2 linked regions of the Undibacterium sp. KW1 genome follow. The protein of the gene in region 1 interacts with the protein of each later gene in a pairwise test. Links are inferred from orthologs where the notes say so. Each region holds a gene or a part of one and is shown in the gene's direction. Other genes may lie near its edges.

Region 1 (10,569 bases):
ATTGCTATGCCGGTGGCATGGGGCTGGTGGCTGCCTGCGATATTGCGGTTAGTGTAGATACGGCCAATTTTTGCCTCAGTGAAGTCAAGCTGGGCCTGATACCGGCGACGATTTCGCCGTATGTTATCAAGGCCATGGGTGAAAGCGCGGCGCGCCGTTATTTCATCACTGCCGAGCGTTTTACTGCGGCAGAGGCGCATCGCACGGGTTTTGCTCATGAAGTGGTGACGGCCGAGGCACTGGATGCCAAAGTGGCCGAGATTGTCAACGCGCTGGTTAGCAACAGCCCGAATGCAGTGAAGCAGGCCAAGCGTCTGGTACAGGATGTTGCCAGCCGTGAAGTGACACCAGCGCTGATAGCAGCAACGGTAGAAGGTATAGCGCAGATACGCGCATCGGATGAAGGTCGTGAAGGTGTACGTTCTTTCCTGGAAAAACGTAAGCCAAACTGGTTAAGTTGAATCTGGCTTGAAGATCAAGCGGATCGCAAGAATAGAATAGAGTGGAAAGGAGCTGGTAAAGATGACAAAGCGAAGACTGGTATTGACTGGACTGGCCGTATCTTTGCTGGCCGCAGCGGGCGCGGTGACCTATCGCAAATCGACAGTAATCTTCACTTCAATACCAGAGATGCAGGCAAAACTTGCCAGTCTGAAATTGAATAAACTCGCTAACCTATCCGGTTGGCCGCCTTATAAAGTCTTTGTGCATCTGGCGCAGAGCATAGAGTATTCGATGACGGGTTATCCCGAAATGAAATCGGCAGCCTTTCAGAAAACGGCAGGTAGTGCAGCCTTTTATGCTTTTTCAGTCGCCGGTGCAATGACGCATAACCTGACTGAGCCCATACCAGGTGCGCCAGCAATTGCCGAGAGCGGCGATGTCAATGCTGGTATCGATATGCTGATTGCGGCATTACAAAAATTTGAAAACTATGCGGGTGAGATCAAGCCGCATTTTGCTTATGGCAGTTTGAGCAAGGCAGAATTTGCCCAGGCTCATGTCATGCATATAGAGAATCATTTGAAGCTCATTCAAACTACGCAGTCCGTGGCTTGAACGTGATATGAAATGTGAGCTTCAATCGTAAAATTTGTCTGGAATGAATTTGAATCAAGAAAATGACTGGGTAACACGCAGCCTGCAACATGTATGGCACCCGTGTACCCAGATGCAGCATCATGAAACCGTGCCGCTGATACCCGTCAGCCATGGCCGCGGCGCATGGCTGTTTGATATGGAAGGCAAGCGTTATCTTGACGCAATCAGCTCTTGGTGGGTCAACCTGTTTGGCCATGCAAATCCACGTATCAATGCAGAATTGAAAGACCAGCTTGATAAGCTCGAGCATGCGATGCTGGCCGGCTTTACCCATGCGCCTGTGGTCGAATTATCAGAAAAACTGGCGGCCCTGACTAATCATGCACTCGGCCATTGCTTCTATGCGTCGGATGGTGCATCGGCAGTCGAGATCGCCCTGAAGATGAGTTTTCATGCCTGGCGCAATGGTGGCCAGACTGAAAAACAAGAGTTTATTTGCATACAGGGCAGCTACCATGGTGAAACCGTGGGGGCGCTGGCGGTAACTGATGTCAGCCTGTTCCGTGAAGCCTATGGCCCCATGTTGCAGCGTGCGCATGTCGTTGCGTCACCGGATGCGCGTCTGGCTGAAGCGGGTGAAACTGCTGCCGATGTGGCCTTGCGTGCAGCCGCTGCACTGGAAGCAAAATTGCAGGAGCGCGCAGGCAAGATTGCTGCCGTCATCATAGAACCACTGGTGCAATGCGCGACTGGCATGGCCATGCACGACCCTGTTTATCTGAAACGTTTGCGTGAATTATGCGACCAGTATCAGGTGCATCTGATTGCTGATGAAATCGCCGTAGGCTGTGGCCGCACCGGTACTTTCTTTGCCTGTGAATCAGCGCATATCTGGCCAGACTTTTTATGCCTGTCTAAAGGTATCAGTGGCGGTTATTTACCGCTGTCACTGGTGATGACGACGGATGCTGTCTACCAGGCATTTTATGATGCCGATGTAAGGCGCGGCTTTTTGCATTCGCATTCCTATACCGGTAATCCACTGGCATGCCGTGCAGCCTTGGCGACACTGGCGATATTTGAAGATGACAAGGTCTTGCAAAATAACCGTGTCAAAGCAGAATTCTTGAACACTGCTTTTGTTGATTTGAAAAATGATGCGCGCGTGCGCCACTTCCGCCAGCAAGGCATGATCCTCGCCTTTGATGCGGTGGTCGATGATGCAGAACGCGCAGCAACATTTTCCCGCCGCTTTTTTGCTGCGGCTCTGAAGCAGGAATTATTAATGCGGCCTATAGGTCGCACAGTCTATATGATGCCGCCCTACATCCTTGAGCAGGATGAAATGAGCTTGCTGGCACATAAAACCAGACTGGTATTTGAAGAGGTAATGGCATGACAGATGGCAGCAAGAATAATCCAGGCATACGCATAGCGACTCAACGCAAATCCCTGATACAAGGTTTGCAGCAAGAGCTGGCCGTGCTGGATCAAAAACATTTATTGCGTCAAAGACGCACGGTGGAAACACCATCAGCACCAAACATGAAAGTCGATGGCCGTGACTTGCTGGCATTTTGCAGCAATGATTACCTCGGCCTGGCAGCACATCCCAAACTGGCAGAAGCCATGCAGGAAGGTGCTGCGCTGTACGGTGTAGGTAGTGGTGCATCACACCTCATCAGCGGCCATAGCCGCGCGCACGCTGTGCTGGAAGAACGACTGGCCGAGTTTGTCTCACCGCATATTGATAACGCCCGCACCCTGTATTTCTGCACGGGCTATATGGCCAATCTGGCGGTCATCACGGCGCTGGCCATCAATAAAGACACAACCGTATTTTCTGAAGCCCTGAACCATGCTTCCCTGATTGATGGTGCACGTCTCTCGCGTGCCACCGTGCAGGTATTTCCGCACCGCGATTACACAGCGCTGGAACGCATGCTGCAACAATGCAAGACCAAGCACAGGGTTGTTGTCACCGACAGCGTCTTCAGCATGGATGGCAATATCGCAGAACTGGGGGCCCTGCTGGCAATTTGCGAGCGCTATGATGCCTGGCTCATCGTCGATGATGCCCATGGTTTTGGCGTGCTGGGCCAGCATGGACGTGGCGTGCTGGAGCACCTGAATATCAAGTCACCGAATCTGGTTTACATGGGTACCCTGGGCAAGGCTGCCGGTGTCGGTGGGGCCTTTGTCGCGGCTGATGCTACCGTGATTGAATGGCTGGTACAACGCGCCCGCGCATATATCTATACGACCGCTGCCGCACCTGCACTGGCGCATGCACTGCTGACCAGCATCGATATCATTGCAGGTGAAGAAGGCCAGCAAAGACGTGCACATCTGCAAAAACTGATAGGCCTGTTTAGCGATGGCCTGCATCTGCAAGTCTGGCAAGGCATGCCATCGGACACTGCGATACAACCTGTACTCATTGGTGACAATGCCGCCATGCTAAGAGTGGCTGGCAACCTCATGGACCAGGGGCTGTGGGTAGGGGCGATACGCCCACCTACCGTGCCTGTTGGGACGGCTCGCCTGCGCGTGACTCTGTCTGCTGCGCATACAGAAATCCAGGTCCTGCAACTGGTGCAGGCGATTAACCGCCTCGACCAGATGAGTTATGTGGCCCAGTGTTTTGCTGAGGTGGCCTGATGCAAAAACGGCAGCATGACTTTTTCTTGACCGGCACTGATACCGAGATAGGCAAGACCCTGGTCAGCGCTGCGCTGCTACATGCAATGCAGGAGCAAGGTTTGCGAAGCGTGGGCATGAAACCGATCGCCGCTGGTGCAGAAATGCGTGACGGTATCTTGCATAATGAAGATGTCGATGTGCTGGTTGCGGCTGCCAGTGTCAAGGCAGAGCTGGCTTTGGTATGTCCTTACCTGATGCAGACACCGGCAGCGCCGCATATCGTGGCGGAGCTGGAGCATGTAAAGATAGAGCTGCCGCATATCGTCAGCAGCTATCAGCAGTTGCGTGAACAGGCAGATGCCGTGGTAGTGGAAGGCGTAGGCGGTTTTTGTGTGCCCCTGAATGCGCAAGTGACAACGGCTGACATGGCACAAGCCCTGGGTTTGCCAGTGATACTGGTGGTTGGCATGCGCCTCGGTTGCATCAATCATGCGTTGCTCACAGTCGAAGCCATCGCCGCCCGCGGTCTGAGGCTGGCAGGCTGGGTTGCCAATACCGTTGATGCCAACATGCTGTACCCGCAAGAAAATATTGCCGCCCTGCGTGAACGCATAGCAGCACCCATGCTGGGGCATATTCCCCGTTTGAATGTTCCTGATCACGAGAAGGCAAAAGTCGCTGCCTCGTATCTGGATTTGAGTCAATTGAAGTAAAAGGAAACAAAGATGCAAGCTACTGATACGACTTTGCAAGCCATGCAATTCCAGCCACCGGTCAAGAAGATAGAAGCCGAGACCTGGCCCGTGGATGAAGTACTGGCCCTGTTTGATTTGCCCTTCAATGACTTGATGTTCCGGGCGCAAACTGCACATCGCGCCAACTTCCCTGATGGTGATGTAGAACTGGCGACACTCTTGTCCATCAAGACCGGTGGTTGCGAAGAAGACTGCGGCTATTGTCCGCAAGCGGCACGTTATGACACTGGCGTAGAAGCCAAGAAAATGCTGGATGTGCGCGAAGTGCTGGATGCCGCCAAAGCAGCTCGCGAAAACGGCGCAACCCGTTTTTGCATGGGCGCAGCATGGCGTTCACCTAAAGACCGCGACATGGAAAAAGTAGAAACCATGGTGCGCGAAGTCAAGGCCATGGGTCTGGAAACCTGCGCTACTCTGGGCATGCTCAAGGAAGAGCAGGCACAGCGTTTGAAAGATGCGGGTCTAGATTATTACAATCACAATCTCGATACCGCCCCTGAGTTTTACAGCAATGTGATTTCCACCCGCGATTACCAGGACAGGCTCGATACCCTGGGCCATGTACGCAGCGCTGGCCTCAAAGTCTGTTGTGGTGGCATCGTCGGCATGGGTGAATCACGCCGCCAGCGCGCGGGCCTGATCGCGCAACTGGCGAACCTGAATCCCTATCCAGAATCCGTGCCTGTCAATCATCTGGTGCAGGTAGAAGGCACGCCTTTGCATGGCCTGGACCCTCTTGATCCGCTGGAATTTGTACGCACGATAGCTGTTGCCCGTATCACCATGCCCAAGGCGCGTGTGCGCCTGTCTGCTGGCCGTCGTCAGATGGGTGAGGCAGTGCAGGCCATGTGCTTTTTGGCTGGCGCGAATTCGATTTTCTACGGCGATAAATTGCTGACTACGGCTAACCCTGAAGCGCAGGATGATCGTGTACTGCTCGACAAACTGGGCTTGAAGACGCGTGGCAAGGTTGAGGCTAAAGCGGGTAGTTGCTCCTGATTAAAACCTTAAACCGCAAATCTTCAGCACAGAGTGCACAGAGAAAAAATGGAGACACAGAGAAAGGCATGTGCTTTTCTCTGATGAAAATCGTAGTCAATTATCGTAGATACATCCACCCAAAAGGTTAGAGACATGTTTACCAAAATCCTTATCGCCAACCGTGGCGAAATTGCTTGCCGTGTTGCTGCTACCGCACGCCGCATGGGCATCAAGACTGTCGCTGTGTATTCCGAAGCCGATGCTAATGCCAAGCATGTCGCTGTTTGTGATGAGGCAGTATTGATAGGCCCTGCTGCCGCCAAGGAAAGTTATCTGCGTGCCGACAAGATCATACAAGTCGCACTGGCGACGGGTGCGCAGGCGATACACCCGGGCTATGGCTTCCTGTCAGAAAACAGTGAATTTGCTGAAGCCTGTGCCAAGAATGGCATTGCCTTCATAGGCCCGCCAGCCTCGGCGATAGAGGCCATGGGCAGCAAGTCTGCGGCAAAATCCCTGATGGAAAAAGCCAATGTGCCGCTGGTACCTGGCTACCATGGCGATAACCAGGATGCTGATTTTTTGCATACCGAGGCTGACCGTATCGGTTATCCGGTCTTGCTGAAAGCCAGTGCCGGTGGTGGTGGCAAGGGTATGCGTGTCATTGAAAAATCGGCAGACTTCAAGGATGCACTGGCATCCTGCAAACGTGAAGCCATCAACTCTTTTGGCGATGACAAAGTGCTGGCAGAAAAATATCTGCAAAGACCACGTCATATAGAAATCCAGGTATTTGCTGATACCCACGGCAATTGCGTTTATTTGTTTGAGCGCGATTGCTCGGTGCAGCGCCGCCATCAAAAAGTTTTGGAAGAAGCGCCAGCTCCAGGCATGACGGCAGAACGCCGCGCTGCCATGGGTGATGCCGCCGTAGCTGCGGCAAAAGCAGTTGGTTATGTGGGTGCCGGTACGGTGGAATTCATCGCCAACCAGGATGGTTCTTTCTACTTCATGGAAATGAATACCCGTCTGCAGGTTGAACATCCGGTGACAGAAATGATCACCGGTACTGACTTGGTTGAATGGCAATTACGTGTTGCTGCCGGTGAAAAACTGCCGCTGCAACAAAGCGAATTGCAGATCCACGGTCACGCCATAGAAGCACGTGTTTATGCAGAAAATCCTGAAAAAGGTTTCCTGCCATCGATAGGTACTTTGCGTCATGCTCGCACCCCTGTTGCAGTGAATTTTGAACTTGGTGGCGCGACAGATCCGGCGGCTTTCCGTATCGATAGCGGCGTGCGTGAAGGCGATACGATTTCACCTTTCTATGACCCCATGATCGCCAAGATGATAGTCTGGGGCAAGGACAGGAAAGAAGCACTGGCCCGCATGGCGCAGGCGCTGGCGCAATACCAGATCGTCGGTTTGAACAGCAATATCGCCTTCCTGTCGCGCCTGGTCACCAGCACGGCCTTTTCTGGCGCAGACCTGGATACTGGTCTGATAGAACGTAATCAGGCAGAACTGTTCCCGGCACCAGTAGCAGCGAACCTGACGACGCTGGCGCTGGCGGTTGTGTCCCTGTTGAACTCAGAAAAATCCACAAACGGTAGCAGCGACCCATGGCAATCCAGCCATGGCTGGCGCATGAACAGCCTCATGCAACGTAGCCTGCAGTTCACGGAAGAAGAACAGACGCATGAAGTGCAGGTGACTTACCTGGCAGACGGTTGGCAAGTACAGGCCGGTACAGCGACAGCACAAGTCAGGCTGGCACTCGCGCATGAAAATGATATTGTCATCAAGATCGCCGACCAGACCGTGGCTGCTACGGTGGTACGCGATGGTGAGCATTTCCATGTGTTCAGCCAGGGTAGGCACACTGACCTGCATTACATAGATGCGTTGGCGCATGCCGGTGAAGCCGAGGCTGAAGCTGGCCGCCTGACAGCGCCCATGCCAGGCAAGATCGTTGCCGTGCTCGTCAACAAGACACAGGAAGTGAAGAAGGGCGATGCCCTGCTGATCATGGAAGCGATGAAGATGGAGCACACGATCTCTGCACCGCATGATGGTGTCATTGATGAAGTCTTGTATGCGATTGGTGACCAGGTGGCTGAGGGTGCGCAGTTGCTGGCTTTCCAGCAGTAAGCTTGCCTGGAGTTTGTACCGTAAAGCCAGCACAGTTGTGCTGGCTTTTTTATAGAGTAGCAAAAAAATGTGAATACACTCCTTCCCCTTCAAGGGGAAGGCGGGGATGGGGACGGGTTTCCTTCGCAAATTAATTAAGTGTTTCATTAACCGAAACCCATCCCCACCCCAACCCGTCCACCGCGCCGCTTGCAAGCGACTTGGATTCTGTCGGCACAAAGCTAGCTTTGTGAAACCCCGACGACATCCCCTTGAAGGGGAGGGAGTTTTAATCGCATTTCATCAGATGAGTGTTAGTTATAAAAAAACAGATGAACCAACAAATCACCCCGCTGTGTTACTTGTACAAACACGCAAGCAAGTCCATGATGAATACCTGAACAGAAAATTGTTCCAGCAATTTTTCATTACCTTGCCCAGACTTTGGAATCACCATGACCGCACTCTCCATCAACATCAACAAAATCGCCTTGCTGCGCAATTCACGTGGCCGTAATTATCCTGATGTGCAAGCCTTTGCTGCCCGCTGCCTGGACCTCGGTGCACATGGCATTACCCTGCATCCGCGTCAGGATCAAAGGCATGCGCGGTATAGTGATGTGGAAACTCTGGGTGTGCTGTGTCAGGCGCGTGGCGTGGAATTGAATGTAGAGGGTTATCCGGCACCAGAATTCCTCGACGTCGTGAAGCGCAACAAGCCTGCGCAATGCACGCTGGTGCCGGATGCTCCGGACCAGCTGACTTCTGACCATGGCTGGGACTTGCGCAAGGATGCTGAATTCTTGCGCCCCGTGCTGGCTGAACTCAGGGCGCTGGGCATACGCAGCAGCCTGTTTATTGATTACGACAATCAGGACATGCATCTGGCCAAAGAACTCGGTGCCGACCGTGTCGAATTATATACAGAGCCCTATGCAGAGCACTTTGGCACAGCAAAAGGTGAACAGATATTGCAAGGCTTTGCCGCCGCCGCCAAACGTGCCCAGGATGCAGGTCTGGGCGTCAATGCCGGGCATGATCTGAATCTGGACAACCTGGCCAGGTTCCTGACCATACCCGGCATACTCGAAGTATCCATAGGCCATGCAGTCATCGTCGAATGCCTGGAGCAGGGCATGGTTGAGGTGCTGACAAAGTATGCAAAAATTTGCCAGCGCGGCTGAAATTTGTACCTTTTGCAAGGAAAAAGAAAAGCAAAAAAATGTTAACTTTTTCCTTGAAGCCTGCAAATTCTTGAACTACATTGGGGTAACGGTGCTTCACACGAAGCACTGTGGCTGATGTTCTTCACTATGTACAAGAGATAATCCATAGTGAGAATGTGAGCGTTGTTTAAAGGCAAACCACCCGAAAGCGTGGGACGCAAAACTACAGGGCCCTCGCTAAACACGGCAGGGCAGCCAGGTACCGTATTCCGCATAGGCGGTTTTTCGTTAAGAGGCATGTGCTCATGAACAGCATCTCTACGGCGCTCCCCTGCGCTTCTAAAAAAATTCTGATTAGTGTGTTCGGTTTGTCTGAGTATGAATTGCGTCTGGTGCGCAGCGTGCTTAGCCTGACCATGGCGAGTGGACGCAGGCATTCCTATGCCTTGTTCGATGCCAGCCAGGCTGGCGACCCGGATATCGTCATACTCGATCCGGATAATAACCAGGCCAGGGCAGCTTTACAGGAACTTATAGAAACACGCAGTATCCCCGAACCTGCAACGGTATTCATTTCCAATGCAGGCAAGGCACAGCCTGGCAAATATCATTTATTGCATCCTCTGGTTCCTACCAAGATGCTGGCCTTGCTGGACCAGGTAGCAGATGAACTGGAAAAGGTGTTGCCTGCAACATCTCCCGTCAGCGCAGCAGTTGCCCAGAAAGCAGAAATGGACAAAGCAGCTAATGTGCAGCCCCTGCTGCAAAAAAGCCCCCAGCCTCGGTCTTGCAGGGTGGTCACCGTGCCCTGATCGTGGATGACAGCCCCACTGCCAGAATCAAGATAGACCTTGAATTGCGCTCCATGAAAATCGCCTCTGACTGCGCTGAGACAGGCGAGCAAGCCCTGCAGATGCTGGAAAAGAAAAACTACGACATCATCTTCCTCGACATTGTCATGCCTGGTGCTGATGGCTATGAAATCTGCAAGATCATACGCCGCCATCCGCAAACCAAGCGTACACCTGTGGTCATGCTGACCAGCAAGTCCTCCCCCTTTGACCGTATACGTGGCTCCCTCTCGGGTTGCAATAGTTATCTGACCAAGCCAGTTGAGCATCTGAAATTTCGTGCAGTTGTAGAAAAGACCCTGAGCACTGTGGATGAGAGCACAGGTCTGGACAAGAGCCACGGACTGGCCATGGGAACCTGAAGCCAGTCTGCATCAGCATCCTTACCTATGCCCTGGGGAGCAGGGCGCTTGATTGATCTATACATGGAGTACATCATGAGCATGAAAAAAGCCCTCGTTGTTGACGATTCCGCTACTGAACTGGCCAATATCAAAGCCATCCTGACGGATGCTGGCTATATGGTGGTCACGGCTTCCAGTGGCAAGGATTCCCTGGAAAAAGCCAAGGCAGAAAAACCATCCATCATTTTCCTCGACATCGTCATGCCTGAAATGGATGGTTATGAAGCCTGTCGCAGCCTGACCCAGGACCCTGCCACCAAGGGCATACCCATCGTCTTTGTCAGCAGCAAATCGCAAAAGGCCGACAAAATCTGGGGTCAGTTGCAAGGTGCAAAAGGCTATGTCGCCAAGCCTTATACCGCTGATCAGATCATAGAGCAGCTCAAGATCGCTGCCTGACACCTGATTTCCGATCGCTGCCAACTCACGCAGGGAGCTGCCATGAGTCTGATTACATCCGGCAATACAGCGCAATCCAAAGAATGGCTGCCGCCCAGCGTTGCGCTGGAACGCTTTACTCCTCCGGGTGATTTGCTGTGGAGCGATGTAGCACCGCTCATGGAAAGAAAGCGCTATGGTTATCGTGTTGCTTCGC
Region 2 (10,517 bases), 590 kb from region 1 along the record:
GCAGTAAAACAATCATCCAGACGCCATGTGCTGTGATGCATCTCGGTCAGCGCAGCAATAAAATCCCTGATGAAATTTTCTTTCAGGATAGCTGGCGCGGCGTTTAGACCATGCTTATCGATAAGCTGCAATGCAAGCGTATACCAGACTGCATTGGCCGGATGAAAATAAGCGCCAGCGCTGGTATTGACTGCATCCATCTCACCAAAAACAGCAGAGTGAATTTTTGCATCGTCAGTGACGACATAGGATGGTGCAGCCAATAACTGAGCCTGTATCAGTGCATCAATATCTGCCTCTGTGCATAGGCAGGCAGCAGCAAACTGTACTTTGTTCAGGTAGTGTTTTTTCAGGTAAAGATCAAGTGCTGACATTTTGAGTTCCTGGATGAATTGAATTAGCCATGCACCTGGCGGCTGTCTGCCGGTGCCTGCTCACGTTCCAGCAAACCATAGTCGCGCACGACAGACGCGATGCGCAGACGATAGCCTGCAAAGACATGACCGCGTCCTTGCGACTGCGCCGCCCGGTGCTCTTCGGTATTGCGCCAGTTGGCGACTGCCGCTTCATCGCGCCAGAATGACAGGGACAAAATCTTGCCGGGGTCAATCAGACTCTGAAAACGTTCTATGGAAATGAAGCCATCCATCTCCCTGAGCAAGGGTGCAAGTCCTGCTGCGATATCCAGGTATTCCTGCCTGTTTTCTGCATGCGGGATGACTTCAAAAATTACGGCGATCATGTGTTCTCCTGGTTTTGTATATTCTGTGTGAATATGGGGATGCGACCATTCAGTGAAGGCCGGTATGCCCAGCGCAAGGTAGTGAAATCAAATGCAGGCATGTTTAGCAAGTGATGCAGGCAATTGACGGTGATTTGTTCTGCAATGTGCTGACTAGGGCAGGCGTGGCGACCGTAGCCAAAGGTGAAGACTTTTCTGTCTGGCCTGCTCAGTTGCAAAATATCAGGATCAGGATTGACTGCCGCATCACGGTTGGCAGCCGCCAGCAAGACGACGATGACATCGCCTGCTTGCAAAGCCTGACCGCCGATTTCGCAAGTCTGAGTGACGAAGCGTCTGGTGTTTTGCACTGATGCGTCATGGCGTACCACCTCGGCTATCAGTTGGTCTAATTTTTGTGGCAAGTCAGCCCCAGCCTCACGCAGGCTTTTCAGTATGTCAGAGTGAGTTTGCAACGCGGTGAGGCTGTTGCCAGCCAGGCCGGCAGTGGCTTCATAAGTTTGCGACAGCAAGCCTATGAGGTTGGACAAAATGCCGTCAGCATGCTGCCAGCCACATAGCTCAGCTTCGCTTTGCAGGTCGGCCAAAAATCCATGCGGTTTTGCCTGGCTGTCTTGTAGCAACTGGCGAAAGCTGCTTTGCAAAGTCTTTGCCGCCACATGTGCCGCATCAATTTGTTCTGCAGTACTCAAGGGAGAAAGACAACGCACGAAATCTGCCATCCAGTTTGCCAGATCGGGTAAAGCATTTTCTTCAAATCCCAATATGCTGCCCATGACATGGATGGGCAAGGCTAACAGGTATTGTGTCAGCCCGTTTCCGGTAGTGAGATCATATTTGCTGGCGAGCTCGGCAGCATGCTGCTGTGTATATGCAGCGACGCCAGACAAATCGAGCTTGCGTAGCGAGCTTTGTATGACTTGTTTTGGCACTGCATGCGCCTGACCTTCATTCATGCGTACCAGATGTGAAAATATTTCTCCCGCTGTGCCACCTGCAATATTGCGCGGCACGGGTTCTGTCACCGGCCTGACGGCGCAGGCCGGAGATTCGAGTACTTGTTGCACTATAGCGGCCCGGCTGGCAATCCAGCATTTGAGTTCGGTATCAAAAACCAGCGCTGGCCCTGCACGCAGGCTGGCGTAATACGGATAGGGGTCTGGGTGGCAAGCGGAATTTAGGATAGAGATTTTCTGTGTCATGGCAGGCTTAATGCTAAGTTTGGTGGCTAAGTAATGAAATGCAGTATAGGACTTGTTTGCATTGAACAATTCGCTTACCATCAAACTATGAATGCAGAAAATTCCACCCATATAGAATACGCCGATACCCAGTTAGCCAAGCTGGCCGGGGCCATTGCCGAGCCTGCGCGCTCGCGCATGCTGTGCAGCCTGATGGACGGGCGCGCCCGTACCAGTACCGAGCTGGCTGCCGTGGCAGAGGTCAGCCCCTCCACTGCCAGTGTGCATTTGAGCAAATTGCTGGAACAGCATCTGGTGAACGTGGTGGCGCAGGGCAAGCACCGCTATTACCAGCTTGCCAGTAATGAAGTGGCAATTGCACTGGAATCGCTGTTGCTGATCGCCGGTTTGCCCAAGTCACGCTTTGTACCGAATACACCAGACCGGCTGCGCAAGGCGCGTACCTGCTATGACCATATGGCGGGCGAGGTGGCAGTGGGTGTGCATGATTACCTGATGCATCAAGACTGGATCAGGCCAGTAGAAGGCGAAGAAACCGCTTATGAATTGACAACAGCAGGCAGCAAGGGCCTGGAAGAACTGGGGCTGGATATTGCTGCTACCCGCAAGGCCAGACGGCGTTTCGCCTGTTCCTGCCTGGACTGGAGTGAGCGCACACCACATCTGGGTGGCGCTTTGGGCGCGGCTTTATTGAATTTGCTGCTGAACCGCGCCTGGCTGGAGCGTGATCTTGATAGCCGGGCACTGGCACTGACCAGCAAGGGCAAACGTGAGTTTCAAAAAGTGTTTGCCATAAAAACCTGAAGCTGGGAACCTGCGCTTCGCTTATTCGGCTTATTTGGCTTATTTGGTTTATTCGGCTTATTCTTTTGTACCCAGCTTGATCTTGGCAAGGCGGTCTATGATCGCAGGCTTTAACTTGCGGAAGTACACCAGGTCTATCGCAAACATGGAAACAAGAGCCAGGCCCACAGTCAGCACGCAGCTGATCCATATCGAGTCTGGAGCAGCGATACGGTTGGACAGATAAACAGCCGCAAATATTGTCAGGCCTGTCAGGAATTCACGCCAGAATGGCTTGCGTGTCTTGAATGTTTTCTGCGCTGCCAGCAATACCAGCTCAGGGTAGTGTTTGGGCGCAACATCCTTTAATTCGGGTACGGCCAGCAATAAGGCATCAGTGCTGAAATTGTGCATGATTATCCATCCTTTGTTCACCTGATATCAGGTCTCACAGATTATTATCGGCTTCAATATCAACTTAGTCCACGGTCAAAATGTAAAACATTTACCACGGGCATGTTGTGAGCTCACTGCCAACTTGCTATCAAAATAGTAAAAGCCCCCTGAAGACTGCCTCAAATTGCCACCATCGCCTCTGGAAATGCCTTGGACCAGTGCAAAATTTCCACACTTTCGCGCATACCGTGAAGCCAGAAAGGGTCAGTTCGCCACAGGTTTTCCACTTCCGCCCGGTCTTTGGCTTCGATGATCCATAAAGCACCTATGGGGTAGTCATTGGCATCATGGCGCAATGAGCCGGCCACCTTGATTTGTGCCTGACGCGCTGCCAGCCAGTCTATGTGAGCAGCCATATAGTCGGTGCGGACATGGCGCATCGTTGTTTTGTCGGTAAATCTGACAACAAATAACATAAGCAAACTTCAAAATCTTATAAAGATGGGAATAATAAGTGGGTTTGCCTATGGTAAGGTATGTGCAAACTGTTTTCACTATATGCATCATGTGTCAATTACTAGGAATGAACTGCAATACCCCGACTGATATCGTTTTCAGTTTTACCGGGTTTGCAACACGCGGTGGTTTGACGGACGAGCACAAGGACGGCTGGGGTATCGCTTTCTTTGAAGGCAGCGGCGTACGCCTGTTTGTTGATCACCAGTCAGCGGTAGAATCACCGGTGGCTGAGCTCATCAAACGTTATCCCATCAAATCCAGGAATGTCATCGCCCACATACGCAAGGCCACGCAGGGCCAGGTCAGCCTGGAAAACTGTCACCCTTTTGTACGTGAATGCTGGGGACGTTACTGGGTATTTGCCCATAATGGCGATCTGAAGGAATTTTCACCCGTGCTGGATGGCAGCTTCCAGCCGGTGGGCAATACCGACAGTGAACGGGCATTCTGTTACCTGTTGCAACGTATGCGCCGCCATTTTGGCGAGCAATTACCATCTGTGCAACAATTGGCGCTGTTCATGTATGAGATTACGGCAGAAATCGCCAGCTATGGTACTTTCAACATGATGCTGTCGAATGGCGAAGCCCTGTTCACCCATTGTTCGACCAAGCTGTACTACATCGTGCGCCAGCATCCCTTCAGCACAGCCGCCTTGACGGATGAAGACGTGGCTGTGGATTTTTCTCAAGTCACTACGCCAGCCGACAAGGTCGCCATCATCGTTACCGAACCCCTGACCACGAATGAAAGCTGGACGCAATGTGAAGCTGGCCAGATGCTGGTATTTGTGGATGGTGATGTATTGGCTTTGCCCCAGCCAGGGGTTGCGGCATGAACCAGCGCCTGGTCGATCAGCTCGACACCAATCTCTTGCGTGTCTTGCATACCCTGCTGACCGAGCGCAGCGTCACCCGCACCGCGATGAAGCTGGGGCAATCACAACCCGCCATCAGCAATATGCTGAAACGCCTGCGCGAAATTACCGGAGACGCCATCCTGGTGCGTGGCAAGAATGGCATGACCGCGACCGAGCGTGGTGAAGAACTCTTGTTGCTGGCTCGCCAGGGTTTGAATGTACTGGAAAGCATCGCCAGCCCGGCACCGGCTTTCATGCCTGCTTCGAGCCAGCGCATATTCCAGCTCGGTGCACCGGATTACCTGAGCGCTCTGCTGATTCCACTGATTATTGAAAAACTGCGCGAACAAGCTCCCAATGCTGGCCTGACCGTACATGCCCTGAATGCCGGTTTTGACTATGCCGCTGGTCTCGAAAGTGGTGAGCTTGATTGCGTCATCGGCAACTGGCCAGACTTGCCACCTCATCTGCATCTGGCACAATTGTTTGAAGATGAAGTAGTGTGCATGGTCAACCGTAAACACCCGGTAGTCAGCAAGGGTTTGTCGATCAAGTATTACCTGGAAATGGCTCACCTCGCCCCCACGCCCTACATGATGGGCCACCGCAGCATCATCGATAGCGCGCTCGCAGAGCAGGGTCTGAAGCGCAAGATACAGATGACCATCCCCTACTTCGGCATGGTGCCCTATGTACTCTCACGCACCGATCTCATCTTCACCACCAGCCGCAGCTTCGCCGTGCAATGCTCGAAAGACTGGCCGATAGAAGTCTTGCCCATGCCGATTACCGTACCCAAGATGAAGTTCTTCATGCTCTGGCATGAACGTGCGCATGCGGCGGCGGAGGTGCAATGGTTACGAAGGATAGTGGCAGAGGCTTCGGCTAAGGTGATGGTGTAAAGCACTCGCGTAGCTTGGTTGATGAACCTTAGCCCGGCAAAGTGGGATTAAAGTGACTCCTTCCCCTTGAAGGGGAAGGTTGGGTTGGGATGGGGTTCCCTAACAATTTGATTATAGGTTAATTAACCGAAAACCATCCCCACCCTAACCCTCCCCTTGAAAGGGAGGGAACTAAAACATAGCGTACGCTAAAGGTTTTCCCTACATCAACCCGGCACTTTCCCTTCAACACCCTCGACATAAAACTTGATGTCATGCAGGAACTTGTCATCCGCCACCGCATCCTTGCCCAGTACTTCCTTACCGGTATTGTCCTTGATAGGTCCTTTCCAGATCGGGCCCGTGCCGTCAATGACGCCCTGGCGTTTGTCGGCGATGAGTTTCTTGACTTCGTCTGACAGGCTTGCGTTGAAGGCTTTGAGGTCTATCATGTTTTCTTTGAGGCCCCACCAGGTGGTGTCTGATTTCCATGTTTTGTTGAGCACTTCATCGACGCGCTTGGTGTAATACACACCCCAGTCGATGACGGATGCTGCCAGGTGGGCTTTGGCGCCGAACTTGCTCATGTCGCTGTCCCAGCCAAAGGCATATGCGCCTTTTTCTTCTGCAGTTTGCACGACGGCGGCAGAGTCAGTGTTTTGCATGAGCACATCAACGCCCTGGCCTATCAGGGTGGTGGCGGCTTCGCGTTCCTTGCCTGGGTCAAACCATTTATTGACCCAGACTACCTTGGTGGTGGCTTTGGGATTCACAGAGCGGGCACCGAGGGTGAAGGAATTGATATTGCGCAGCACTTCAGGAATAGGCAGGGAGGCGACCACACCGAGCTTGCCAGACTTGCTCATCTTGCCAGCAGCGATACCGGCGAGGTAGGCGCCTTCGTAAGTACGCACATCATATTGCGCGAGATTTTCAGCAGTTTTATAGCCGGTGGCGTGTTCAAACTTCACATCGGGGAAATCCTTGGCGACTTTGAGCATGGCTTCCATGTAACCGAAGGTGGTGCCGAAGATGACTTTGTTACCCTGTGTGGCCAGGTCGCGGAAGACGCGTTCTGCATCGGCGGCACTTTCAGGAATGTTTTCAACGAAGCTGGTTTTCACCTTGTCGCCAAACTTGGCTTCCACTGCCTTGCGGCCTGCATCGTGGGCATAAGTCCAGCCTGCGTCACCGACCGGGCCTACATAGACGAAAGCGACTTTCAGCGGTTCTGCCGCAGCAGGTGCGGCAGCGGTACTGGCTGGTGCAGGCGCTGCTGCGCTGGCGCTGGCGGATTTGTTTTCTTCTTTCTGGCCACAACCAGCAAGACCGACAATAGCCAGGGACAGCGCGGCTGCCAGGGTTTTTCTGCGGGTAATTTTCATGGGTAGCTTCCTTCGTCTGAATTTCAGTTGTAATCAAAAAAACGCACAGCAAATGACATCTCTATCAATACTTAAGCAGACCCCGGGCGGAAAGGCTTGCCCAGGGAGGCTGGCATGTTCAGGCGTATCCAGTCAGGGTTACGCGAGATCAGCACCAGCACGATAATCGTTGCCAAATAGGGCAGCATGGATAAAATTTCCGAGGGGATGGCAATGCCTATCGCCTGGAAATGGAACTGCAAGATCGTCACGCTGCCAAACAGTAAAGCACCCAGCAAGACCCGTGCCGGACGCCAGGTGGCAAAAGTCGTCAGCGCCAGTGCGATCCAGCCACGCCCGGCGACCAGGCCTTCCACCCACATCGGTGTATACACGACAGACAGGTAAGCCCCGGCGATACCACAGCAAGCTCCACTGAACAGCAGCGCCAGATAACGTATCTTGCGCACGGGGTAACCCAGTGCATGGGCAGATTCTGGCGATTCCCCGACCGCCTTCAAGACCAGGCCAGCACGGCTGCGTTGCAGGAACCAGATGATGCCTGCACACAGCAAAAGGCCAAAATACACGGCCAGATGCTGATCAAAAAAGGCTTTGCCGAGGAAGGGGATGTCCGATAAAAAGGCGACGCCATGTGGCCCGGCAGGCAAAGACTGGCCGACAAATGACTGTCCGATGAAGGCCGACAGGCCGGTACCAAAGATGGACAGGGCCAGGCCAGTTGCTACCTGGTTGGTTGCCAGCACCAGTGCCAGCCAGGCAAACAGCGAGGCCATCAACATGCCGGCAACGGCGCCTGCAACAAAACCCAGCCAGGGTAGATGGGTCTGGTGGGCCACGGCAAAACCGGTGATGGCAGCCACCAGCATCATACCCTCGGCACCAAGATTGAGCACGCCTGCACGTTCATTGATCAGCAAACCCAAAGCAGCGATCAGTAAGGGTGTGCCAGAGTTGATGGAGGCGGCGATCAGGGCAGCAAAATTTTCCATGATTGTTTATTTCTGCCAGCGCAGGCGGTAATTGATCAGGGTGTCGCAAGCGAGCAGCAAAAACAGCAGCATGCCCTGGAACAGGCCAGTGATGGCAGAAGGCAGGCCCAGGCGCGATTGCGCCATTTCGCCACCGAGGTAAAACAGCGACAGCACCAGGCCACCAAAGATGGTGCCTATGGGATTCAGACGGCCTATGAAAGCGACGATGATGGCAGCAAAACCATAACCGGGCGAGATGGACGGCAAGACCTGCCCTATCGGCCCGGCCACTTCAAACGCACCCGCCATGCCAGCGAAACCGCCAGATATCAATAAGGATGTCCACAAGGCACGGCGGCTGGAGAAACCTGCATAACGCGCTGCCAGCGGTGCCAGTCCGCCTACCGTCAAGCGGTAACCAGCAAAGCTGCGATACACAAACACTGCCATCAAACCACTGGCGACCAGCATGGCGATAAAGCCTATATGCAGGCGGCTGCCCGAGAACAGGTGGGGCAACAGATAATCGCTGGAAAACACCTTGGACTGCGGGAAGTTCATACCATGTGGGTCTTTCAGCGGGCCATTGACGGCATACATCAGCAGCAATTGCGCGATATAGGTCAGCATCAGCGACACCAGTATCTCATTGGCATTGAAACGGTCACGCAGCAAGGCAGTGACGGATGCCCATAAAGCGCCACCAAGCACCCCCGCGCAGGTTGCCAGCAACAAGACCATGCCGCCCGACAAACCTGGCGTGCCGGTATCAAAAAACAAGATGGTGCTGCCCGCAGCCAGGCCGCCGGCGATCAACTGTCCCTCGGCACCGATGTTCCAGACATTGGCGCGATAGCAGACCGACAGCCCCAGCGCGCACAAGACCAGCGGCGTGGTCTTCAATAATAATTCGGCGATGGCAGTCTTGCTGCGTATCGGCTCTATCAAAAATACCTGCAGGCCAGTCAAAGGGTTTTTGCCCAGTGCCATGAATAACAGGGCACCCAAAAAGATCGTCAGCAGCAAAGCCAGCACAGGAGAAAGGTAGGCCATGCTGCGCGAGCTGGCAGCGCGCAATTCCAGCTTAAGCATGCTCACCCCGCTCGTTGATGTATGGTTTCTTTTTGCGGCTGCCACCGCCACCGGTTTTACCGAGGGACACAGTTTCTGCCGTTGTCCATTCTTCCCACAAACCGCTCATCCACAATCCTATCTTTTCCCTGGTCGCACTGGCAGTTGCTATTGATGGCGACAAACGGCCTTTAGCGATCACATGCATGCGGTCACATAATTCAAACAATTCATCGAGCTCTTCCGAAATCACCAGCACCGCGCAACCCGCCTGCTTGAGCTTGCGTATCTCATCATGGATTTGCGCTGCCGCACCTACATCAACACCCCAGGTTGGCTGGGCGACGATGAAGACATCGGGCTGGCGTGTAATTTCACGACCCACAATAAACTTTTGCAGATTGCCACCCGACAGGCTGCGCGCCAGTGCCGCAGGCCCACCAGCCTTGACACGGAAGCGGGCGATGATGTCTGCCGCTGCCTGTATCGTATGGCGAAAATTGATCATACCCTTGCTGATGAAGGGCGCGTGCTGGTGCGACAACAGCATATTGGCAGTCAGGCTCATCTCAGGTACTGCGCCACGGCCCAGGCGCTCTTCCGGCACCAGGCTCTGGCCCAGCTTGCGCCTGCTCTCAGGGCCGCGGTTGCCTACTGGCTTGCCTTTGAGTTCTATCATTTGCGGCGCGGCGCGCCTGTCTTCGCCCGACAATGCGGCCAGCAGTTCTTGCTGGCCATTGCCGGATACACCAGCGATGCCAACAATTTCGCCACCAAATAATTCCAGATGTATGTCTTCGAGTGCAGTGGCAAACGCATGTGCCTTGGGCAGGCTCAATTGCCTGATGCACAAGCGCGACTCACCCAGGGTGACTGGCTCTGTATGGGCAGATGGAGGTAAGTCCTCACCTATCATCATGCGCGACAGGCTGGCGGCAGTTTCCTGCGCCGGGTCGCAATGGCCTGTGACTTTGCCTGTACGCATGACGGTGGCGTTATGACAGAGTTCACGGATTTCATCAAGCTTGTGGCTGATGTACAGGATGCTGCAACCCTCAGCAGCAATCTTGCGCAGGGTGACAAACAGTTTTTGTACGGCTTGCGGCGTCAGTACCGAGGTTGGCTCATCAAGTATCAGCAATTGCGGTTTGGTCAGCAGGGCGCGCACAATTTCCACGCGCTGCCTTTCACCAACTGACAAGGTATGTACATGGCGGTGTGGTTCCAGCTCCAGGCCATAGTTTTCACCGGTCTGGGCGATTTGCTCGGACAGCTCCAGCATATTCACATGCTGGTCCAGACCCAGGGCGATATTCTCGGCCACGGTCAGGGTATCAAACAGGGAAAAATGCTGGAACACCATGGCAATGCCCAGCTTGCGCGCATCCTGTGGTGTCGCTACCCTGACTTCCTGGCCATTCCAGCGCACCGTGCCTGAATCTGGCTTGACGGCACCAAAGATGATTTTCATCAGCGTCGATTTGCCTGCGCCATTTTCACCCAGCACCGCGTGGATTTCACCCGGTGCCACCTGCAGTTTGACGCCATCATTGGCAACCACCGCCGGATAGCGTTTACAGATATCGGTCAGTTCCAGCCTGGGTACTATGGGCGCATCAGCAGAAGTCACTTTGACCTTTCCATCCGGTATTCAAGATTCTAGAGTAGGGAGTAAGCCTGTTGCTGTACATCACGGCAACAACAT

Evidence for each region.
Region 2: the proteins of bioB (region 1) and UNDKW_RS29520 interact in binary tests that used the Escherichia coli proteins (3 or more experiments, as listed by UniProt). The link is inferred for Undibacterium sp. KW1 from one-to-one orthologs.

The regions. Positions count from the first base shown.
Region 1 is NZ_AP018439.1:5,957,103-5,967,671, reverse strand. What follows is about bases 3,571-6,423. They hold bioB (biotin synthase BioB), read left to right. Parts: upstream 3,571-4,409; coding sequence 4,410-5,438; downstream 5,439-6,423. Other genes in these bases: UNDKW_RS26935 (acetyl/propionyl/methylcrotonyl-CoA carboxylase subunit alpha), read left to right, coding at 5,574-6,423; bioD (dethiobiotin synthase), read left to right, coding at 3,702-4,397; bioF (8-amino-7-oxononanoate synthase), read left to right, coding at 3,571-3,702. In the rest of the region: UNDKW_RS26965 (enoyl-CoA hydratase/isomerase family protein), read left to right, coding at 1-461; UNDKW_RS26960 (DUF1569 domain-containing protein), read left to right, coding at 523-1,059; bioA (adenosylmethionine--8-amino-7-oxononanoate transaminase), read left to right, coding at 1,103-2,440; more of bioF, read left to right, coding at 2,437-3,570; more of UNDKW_RS26935, read left to right, coding at 6,424-7,574; UNDKW_RS26930 (pyridoxine 5'-phosphate synthase), read left to right, coding at 8,009-8,737; UNDKW_RS26925 (hypothetical protein), read left to right, coding at 9,025-9,531; UNDKW_RS26920 (PleD family two-component system response regulator), read left to right, coding at 9,534-9,932; UNDKW_RS26915 (PleD family two-component system response regulator), read left to right, coding at 10,008-10,373; UNDKW_RS26910 (chemotaxis protein CheW), read left to right, coding at 10,416-10,569. UniProt on the Escherichia coli protein: Catalyzes the conversion of dethiobiotin (DTB) to biotin by the insertion of a sulfur atom into dethiobiotin via a radical-based mechanism.
Region 2 is NZ_AP018439.1:6,541,866-6,552,382, reverse strand. Bases 2,784-5,584 are described here. They hold UNDKW_RS29520 (class II glutamine amidotransferase), read left to right. Parts: upstream 2,784-3,688; coding sequence 3,689-4,480; downstream 4,481-5,584. Other genes in these bases: UNDKW_RS29515 (LysR family transcriptional regulator), read left to right, coding at 4,477-5,403; UNDKW_RS29525 (YciI family protein), read right to left, coding at 3,303-3,599; UNDKW_RS29530 (hypothetical protein), read right to left, coding at 2,806-3,141. In the rest of the region: UNDKW_RS29550 (DUF6058 family natural product biosynthesis protein), read right to left, coding at 1-374; UNDKW_RS29545 (antibiotic biosynthesis monooxygenase), read right to left, coding at 398-742; UNDKW_RS29540 (cytochrome P450), read right to left, coding at 739-1,944; UNDKW_RS29535 (helix-turn-helix transcriptional regulator), read left to right, coding at 2,032-2,748; UNDKW_RS29510 (BMP family ABC transporter substrate-binding protein), read right to left, coding at 5,610-6,767; UNDKW_RS29505 (ABC transporter permease), read right to left, coding at 6,839-7,759; UNDKW_RS29500 (ABC transporter permease), read right to left, coding at 7,766-8,833; UNDKW_RS29495 (ABC transporter ATP-binding protein), read right to left, coding at 8,826-10,442.